DNA from 2 places in the Caproicibacterium amylolyticum genome. Region 1 is predicted to be linked to the other one. Evidence: predicted binding sites of a transcription regulator. Region 1 holds the regulator's gene; the other holds the start of a gene.

Region 1 (4,324 bases):
TTCGAAAATATTTGCTGCGGCTCGGCGTTTTTGCTCTGATTTCCTGGCCTTGCTTTTCGTTTTACGAAACGGGTACGCTGACCTTTAGAATGGGAATGATTTGGTCACTGTTCTTTGCATTGCTGGCTGTCTGTGCCTTTGACAAAATTTCCAATCCGGTTTTGAAATTGCTTGGGGTGTTGATCTGTGCAGTTGCGACGCAAATCGGTGACTGGCCAATTTTCTGTGTGGTATTTACACTGATTTTTTGGATTTTCCGCGGTAGCTTCCGTGCACAGGCACTCGTTTTTGCGGGTGCAGCAGTTATTATGGCAGTTGGTTTCTCTTACCGCAGTTTACACGCCGTTCCGTTTACTCTGATGCAGCTGTGTGTCCTGCTGGCTCTGATTCCCTTAGTACTTTATAATGGCAGACGCGGCGGCGAAAGCTGCCCTCAGCTAAATAAATGGGCATTCTATGTGTTTTACCCCGCCCATCTGCTTTTACTTGGACTGATTAAATATATTGTCCTTTAATTTTTCGGCAGTCTTTACACTTCGGAGGTAATCCTTTATGGATAAAATTCAAATGAAAACGCCGCTGGTCGAAATGGACGGCGACGAAATGACCCGCATTATCTGGAAAATGATTAAAGACATTTTACTTACGCCCTACATTGATTTAAAGACGGAGTACTATGACCTCGGGCTGAAGCATCGCGACGAAACCGGCGATCAGGTAACCGTGGATGCCGCAGAGGCAACTAAAAAATATGGTGTGGGCGTAAAATGCGCCACCATCACCCCAAACGCTGCACGTGTTAAGGAATATGATCTGCACCAGATGTGGAAAAGCCCAAATGGCACGATTCGTGCAATTCTGGACGGTACCGTATTTCGTGCTCCGATTCTGGTAAAAGGTGTGACACCGTTCATTCCAACCTGGAAAAAGCCAATTACGATTGCCCGCCACGCTTACGGCGACCTTTACAAAAACGTTGAAATGACCGTACCCGCTGGTGCAAAAGCAGAATTGGTTGTAACCGACAAGGACGGCAAAGAAACCCGCGAAACCATTCATAAATTTGATGGTGCAGGCATTATTCAGGGACAGCACAATCTAGACACTTCCATTTCCTCTTTTGCGCACGCCTGCTTCAGTTATGCACTGACCACCAAGCAGGACATTTGGTTCTCTTCAAAAGACACGATTTCTAAAAAATATGACCACCGCTTCAAGGATATTTTCCAGGAAATCTTTGATGCAGAGTATAAAGACAAATTTGAGAAAGCCGGCATCACCTATTTCTATACCCTGATTGATGATGCAGTTGCACGTGTTATCCGCAGTGAAGGCGGTTACATCTGGGCCTGCAAAAATTACGACGGCGATGTGATGAGCGATATGGTGGCAACTGCTTTCGGCAGCCTTGCCATGATGACCAGCGTACTGGTTTCCCCGACCGGTGTTTATGAATATGAGGCAGCACACGGTACTGTGCAGCGTCACTACTATAAATATCTGAAAGGTGAAACCACCAGTACAAACAGCGTTGCTACCCTTTTTGCCTGGACAGGTGCACTGAAAAAACGTGGCAAGCTGGATAATCTGCCCCGTCTTTCCGACTTTGGCTGTAAACTTGAAAAGGCCGCCATTCAGACTATTGAAGAAGGCGTCATGACCGGCGATATGTATCAGCTCTCCACACTGAAAAACAAGCGTAAGGTTGATACCGAAACATTCCTGAAAGAAGTGGCGGTTCGTCTGAACGCACTACTGTGATTTCAGGTCCATTAAATTTAAATTGAGTACGCGCGCAATATGCGCCGCCTCCGGAGCAGCAGTCGGCTGCTTCGCAGAAGGAAGGTACGTTTATGCCTAAACGTGAAAATATTTCTATGTCCGTAATCCGCCGACTTCCGCGATACTACCGCTTCTTAAATCAGCTGAAACGAGATGGTGTAACCCGCATTTCCTCTACTGAACTTTCCGCAAAGCTGGGCTTAACCGCTTCGCAGATTCGGCAGGATTTGAACTGTTTTGGTGGTTTCGGTCAGCAGGGCTACGGCTACATTGTGGAGCAGCTTGCTGCAGAAATTGGGCGAATTCTGGGGGTTGCGCACAACTACCGCACGGTGCTTTTTGGTGCCGGAAACCTTGGGCGTGCCATTGCAGCCCACATGGACTTTGAGGAGCTGGGCTTTGAGCTGATTGGTATCTTTGACAATGCTCCCCAAAAAGTTGGGACTGTAATACGTGGAATGGAAGTACTGAACACTGCCTCATTTGAGGATTTCTGCAAAGACAACAAGCCTGAAATGGCTGCTTTGTGCATTCCCCGCACTGCGGTGGAAGCTACGGTTGACCGGCTGTACCCCCTCGGCATACACAGCTACTGGAATTTCAGTCACTATGATATCACTATGAAATATCCGGATGCTGTTGTTGAAAATGTGCATCTGAATGACAGCCTGCTGACGCTATGTTACCGTATCAGCAACAATCCGGAAGCCTCTCACGAACCAACAAAAAAATAAAATCTACAAAAAGAAGCTGCTGCAGAAAATTTTCTGCAGCAGCTTCTTTTTACTTATCAATATCTACAAGTGATTCTTCGCCACTTGCTATTTTCATTATTCCCTATTCGCTTTATATTCTTTTGCAGCAGCAATCAAGCCCTTAAACAGCGGGTGCGGACGATTCGGACGGGACTTAAACTCTGGATGAAACTGACTGCCGATGAAGAATGAATTGGAATCTACTTCCATCATCTCAACAATATGGTCGTCTGGGCTTTTGCCTGCAAAGGTCACACCTGCCTCTTCCATGCGGGTGCGATAGTCATTGTTGACCTCAAAACGGTGACGATGGCGTTCATAAATCAGCGGCTCATTGTTATAAAGACGTGCTGCCAATGTACCGGGCGTTAACTTGCAGGGATATTTGCCCAGACGCATAGTACCCCCAAGCTGTTCAACGTCTTTCTGCTCCGGCATCAGGTCAATGACATGATTCTTGCTCTGCGGGTCAAATTCAGCAGAATTTGCATCCTTTATGCCCATAACGTTGCGTGCATATTCAACGATGCAAAGCTGCATGCCAAGGCAGATACCCAACAGCGGCACCTTGTTCACGCGTGCCCAGTGAATGGCAACCACCATGCCCTCAATACCGCGCTCGCCAAAACCGCCCGGTACCAACACACCGTCAGCATCTTTCAAAATTTGAGCCACATTTTCATCTGTAATTTTTTCAGAATCGATCCACTGTACGTTGACCTTGACATTGTTGCCAATGCCGCCGTGTGTCAGTGCTTCCGCAACGCTGAGATATGCATCATGCAGTTCTACATACTTGCCAACCAAAGCGATATTGACGCTGTCTGTCAGCGAAAGCGCTGTGTGCACCATGCTGATCCAGTCAGACAAGTCCGGTCCGCGGGTATCCAGCGCCAGTCGACGGCAGACAATCTCGTCCAGTTTTTCATCACGCAGGGCCAAGGGGACTTCATAAAGCAGCGGCAAATCCAAATTTTCAATCACGCAGTCCTGACGAACGTTGCAGAACAGTGCAATCTTTTTCTTAATGTCATCGCCAATCGGCTGCTCAGAGCGCAAAACAATCACATCCGGCTGAATCCCGATGGAGAGCAGTTCTTTCACGCTGTGCTGCGTCGGCTTGGACTTGTGCTCGTGGGAACAGTTCAAGTACGGAACCAGCGTTACATGGATGAACATGCAGTTCTCGCGGCCCTCTTCTGTTGCAAACTGACGAATGGCCTCTAAAAACGGCTGGCTTTCAATATCGCCGACGGTGCCGCCGACTTCAATGATTGCAACATCGACATTGTCACGCGCGGCGGAGATCCGTTCTTTGATTTCGTTTGTAATGTGCGGAATCACCTGCACAGTGCCACCGCCGTAGTCACCATTGCGTTCTTTTTGAATGACATTGTAATAAATGCGTCCGGAGGTAACGTTGCTGTTCTGCGAAAGGCTTTCGTCGATGAAGCGCTCGTAATGACCCAAATCCAAATCGGTTTCGGCACCGTCGTCTGTTACAAAGACTTCACCGTGCTGAAAAGGATTCATTGTACCCGGGTCCACATTCAGGTAAGGGTCAAATTTCTGCATTGTGACACGCAAACCACGTGCTTTCAGCAAACGGCCAAGGGACGCCGCCGTAATTCCTTTTCCGAGTCCTGAAACGACACCGCCTGTAACAAAAATATATTTTGCTGCCATAACATCCTCCATACGCTTAAAAATTCTCTCTTTTTTGCCTCATCCCGACAAAAAACAATTACTATGATTATATCGCGAAGAACCTGTGCTTGTCAAGAAAA
Region 2 (4,324 bases), 340 kb from region 1:
TATCCAGAAAGCCATGCCGTATTTCTGCGAAGTGTTTGGCGATGCCGAAAAGGACTGGACCATTTTGGCGGACGTTTTGCAGCCGCGTGTACTGAAACTGCCTGACATTCCGGAAATGATTGCCTTCTTTAAGGAAATTCCGGACTATGGAGAAGATATTTTCATTAACAAGAAGAGCAAGGCAAACCTTGAGAACGCGCCAGTCATGCTGGAAGCTGCCATAGCGGATTTGGAAGCACTGACAGATTGGAGTGTTGCATCCCTGCATGAAAATCTGCTGAATTTGGCGAAAAAGCTGGAAGTGAAAAACGGCGTACTGCTTTGGCCAGTGCGTGTTGCTGCTGCAGGGCAGACGGTCACCCCCGGCGGTGCTATGGAAATCCTTTCACTGCTCGGAAAAGAAGAATCTCTGCACCGGCTGCAGGCAGGGCTGGACAAACTAAAGAAATAATAGGACAGCAGGAGGAACACCATGAGTGAAGCAAATGAAAATTTGACTGCACCGGAAGAGGGCAGCAGCAATTTTATTCATACATTTGTGACAGAGGATATTGCGGAAAACGGTCAGTTTGCCGGTCAGCGTGTACACACCCGTTTTCCACCGGAACCAAACGGCTATCTGCACATCGGTCACGCGAAGGCTATCTGCGTGGATTTCGGTACGGCGGAAAAGTTCGGCGGCCTGTGCAATCTGCGTATGGATGACACAAACCCTACCAAGGAAGACACCGAGTATGTGGATGCTATTAAAGAAGATATTCAGTGGCTCGGTTTCACATGGGATGACCGTTTCCACTATGCATCGGATTACTTTGATACCATGTATGAACTTGCGGTGAAGCTGATTCAAAAGGGTTTGGCTTATGTCTGCGAATTGACGCCTGAGCAGATGCATGATAATCGCGGCGATCTTTCCCATCCGGCGATCAGCCCTTATCGTGACCGGCCAATGGAAGAAAGCCTTGATTTGTTTGCCCGCATGAAGGCCGGAGAGTTTGAGGACGGCCGCATGACACTGCGTGCCAAGATTGACCTTACTTCCGGCAATTTCAATCTGCGTGACCCAGTCATTTACCGGATCAACCACATGAAGCACCACAGAACAGGTGAGAAATGGTGCATTTACCCGATGTACGATTTTGCACACCCTATTGAAGATGCAATGGAGAAAATTACACACTCCCTCTGCACACTGGAGTTTGAAGCACATCGCCCACTTTACGACTGGGTCATTGATAACATTGATCTGCCCGCAAAGCCCCGTCAGATTGAGTTTGCACGCCTTGGCATCAACAACACCGTTATGAGCAAGCGCAAACTGCGCAAACTGGTGGAGGGCGGTTACGTTTCCGGCTGGGACGACCCGCGCATGCCAACCCTGTGCGGTCTGCGCCGCCGTGGTTTCACTCCCGCTTCTATTCGGAATTTCTGTGAGCGCATTGGTGTTTCTAAAGTGAATTCCACTGTCGATTACGGTTTCTTGGAACATTGCCTGCGGGAAGACCTCAATGAAAATGCCCGCCGTACTATGGCCGTGCTGCATCCGGTCAAGCTGGTGCTGACTAACTATCCGGAAGAGCAGACAGAAGAATTTGAAGTGGAAAACAACCCGGAGCGTCCGGAAGACGGTACCCGCAGCGTTACGTTTTCCCGCGAACTGTGGATAGAGTCAGGTGATTTTCTTGAGGAACCTGTTAAGGGATACCGCCGCCTTTTCCCGGGGAATGAAGTCCGCCTGAAAACTGCTTATATTGTGCGCTGCACTGGCTGCGACAAAAATGAGGACGGCACAATTAAGACTGTTTATGCGGAATACGACCCGCAGACCCGCGGTGGCAATACGCCCGATGGCCGTAAGGTGCGTGGTACCATTCACTGGGTGGATGCGAACAACTGCGCAGAAGCAGAAGTCCGCCTGTACGGCAGTCTTTTTACAGTGCCGGAGCCGGAGCAGGAAGAAGACTTTTTGACTGTTCTGAATCCAAATTCTTTGGAAGTACTGTATGGCTGCAAGGTTGAGCCTTCCATGAAAGAAGCGGATGCAAAAACGGCATTTCAGTTTATGCGGGAAGGCTATTTCTGCTTTGATAAGGACTCTGCACCGGAACATTTGATTTTTAATCGTTCTGTTTCATTAAAAGATGGCTTTAAGCCTCAGAAATAAACGAAGAATCAAAAAGATTTCTTGATTTTCGAAAGTATAAAGGGTTTTACGGAAAATTATTTTCTGCAAAACCCTTTTGGTTTAAAAATTTCCAAATTTTTCGGTATTTCATAAAAATGTACAGGCATATTCGTCAGAAATATGGTATACTGTGAATGTTGAAACCGGGCATATTATGGATTATGCTGTTTGCAGCTTGCAAATGTATGAACATTGCTAAAACTTTAACGAAATTGTTGCAAACCCGGTGTGATTGTGATATATTTAACCTATGTGAATAACTGAGCTTTTTCGTGCCTGGGTGCAGCGAAGAGTACAGTGCTTAATTAATGAATGGAGGAAACAAACATGTCAAGAAAAATTGTTTTGGCCGGTGCGTGCCGTACAGCTATCGGTAAGATGGGTGGAGCTTTTGTTAATACAGAAACTCCCGAACTTGCAACGATTGTTGTTAAAGAAGCTATGAAGCGCGCAGGCATTCAGCCTGAGGTTGTGGATGAGGTTATCCTCGGCTGCGTATTCCAGGGCGGTATCGGCCAGAACGTTGCCCGCCAGGCAGCAATTTATGCCGGTATTCCGATTGAAACTCCTGCATTTACACTGAACAACCTGTGCGGCTCTGGCTTGAAGAGCATCAACGTTGCAGCTGCTCTGATTGCTGCCGGTGAAGCAGATATCATTGTTGCCGGCGGTGCTGAAAATATGTCCAACGCACCTTACCTGCTGAAAAAAGCACGTTTTGGCTATCGCATGAACGATGGCAAGATTATCGACTCCATGATTCATGATGGTCTGGAGGACAGCTTCCATCATTATCACATGGGCATTACTGCAGAGAATGTTGCTGAAAAATACGGCATTACCCGTGAAATGCAGGATGAATTCTCTGCAAACAGTCAGCAGAAGGCTCAGGCAGCTATTGCAGCGGGCAAGTTTAAAGATGAAATTGTTCCAGTCGAAGTTAAGCAGAGAAAAAAGACAGTCATTTTTGATACAGATGAAGGCCCGCGCGCAGGTGTTACAGCTGAATCCCTGGCTGGCCTGCGTCCTGCGTTCAAAGAGGGCGGCACTGTTACCGCCGGCAACGCTTCCGGCATCAACGATGCAGCCTGCGCTATGGTTGTCATGACAGAAGAAAAAGCAAAAGAACTGGGCGTAAAGCCGATGGCAGAGTGGGTCGGCGGCGCTTCCGCTGGTGTTGATCCGGCACTGATGGGCCTTGGCCCGATCGAAGCAACAAAGAAAGTTATGACAAAGACCGGACTGACTGTTGACCAGATGGATCTTGTTGAAGCAAACGAAGCATTTGCTGCGCAGTCCATTGCAGTTTGCCGCGATCTGAAGTTTGACATGAGCAAAGTGAACGTTAACGGTGGTGCCATTGCTCTGGGCCATCCGGTTGGCTGCTCCGGCGCCCGTATCCTGACCACACTAATGTATGAGATGAACAAGAGAGAGAGCGAGTACGGCCTTGCTACTCTGTGCGTTGGCGGCGGCATGGGCGTTGCTACTATCGTTAAGAAATATTAATTTCTTTGTTACTCTGAAAAAGAAAGCAGGATGAATCATGAGCTTTGTAAAATATGAGCAGAAGGACTTTGTCGGCGTAGTAACAATCGACCGCGAAAAAGCCCTAAATGCTTTGAATCCTGAAGTCCTGAAAGATTTGGAAGCGGTTATTGACGCAGTTGATTTGGATAAAACCCGCTGTTTAGTTCTCACCGGTGCCGGCCAGAAGGCTTTCGTTGCCGGTGCGGATATTGGTGCCATGAGCACCATGACTCCGGACGAGGGACGTGCTTTCAGCGCACAGGGAAATGCAGTGTTCCGCAAAATCGAGAAACTGCCGATTCCTGTAATCGCGGCGGTCAACGGCTTTGCACTCGGCGGCGGCTGCGAGCTGTCCCTGAGCTGTGACATTCGCCTTGCATCTGAAAATGCAGTGTTTGGTCAGCCTGAAACCGGCTTGGGCATTACCCCCGGCTTCGGCGGCACCCAGCGTCTTGCACGCACCATTGGTGTCGGCAAGGCAAAGGAACTGATTTATGCTTCCCGCAACATGAAAGCACCGGAAGCACTGGCCTGCGGCTTGGTAAATGCAGTTTATCCGGCAGAAGAACTGATGGATGCTGCACTGAAGCTTGCCAACCGCATTGCCGG

What was found. Region 1 encodes Rex, which represses fermentation and respiration genes when NADH is low (regulators of the CRP and FNR family bind a similar motif). Its sites were predicted from a motif close to ATTGTTAANNNNTTAACAAT; they were not measured.
Region 2: H6X83_RS06055 (acetyl-CoA C-acetyltransferase) is a predicted target of Rex. The motif match lies at 2,377-2,396, and genes of this name have one in related genera.

Annotation. Positions count from the first base shown of each region.
Region 1 covers NZ_CP060696.1:1,606,498-1,610,821, forward strand. The annotation lists gene H6X83_RS07650 (TraX family protein) at 1-515, shown strand, start outside; gene H6X83_RS07655 (NADP-dependent isocitrate dehydrogenase) at 553-1,761, shown strand; gene H6X83_RS07660 (redox-sensing transcriptional repressor Rex) at 1,854-2,516, shown strand; gene pyrG (CTP synthase) at 2,613-4,223, opposite strand.
Region 2 covers NZ_CP060696.1:1,266,272-1,270,595, forward strand. The annotation lists gene gltX (glutamate--tRNA ligase) at 1-451, shown strand, start outside; gene H6X83_RS06050 (glutamine--tRNA ligase/YqeY domain fusion protein) at 473-2,164, shown strand; gene H6X83_RS06055 (acetyl-CoA C-acetyltransferase) at 2,513-3,694, shown strand; gene H6X83_RS06060 (enoyl-CoA hydratase-related protein) at 3,732-4,324, shown strand, end outside.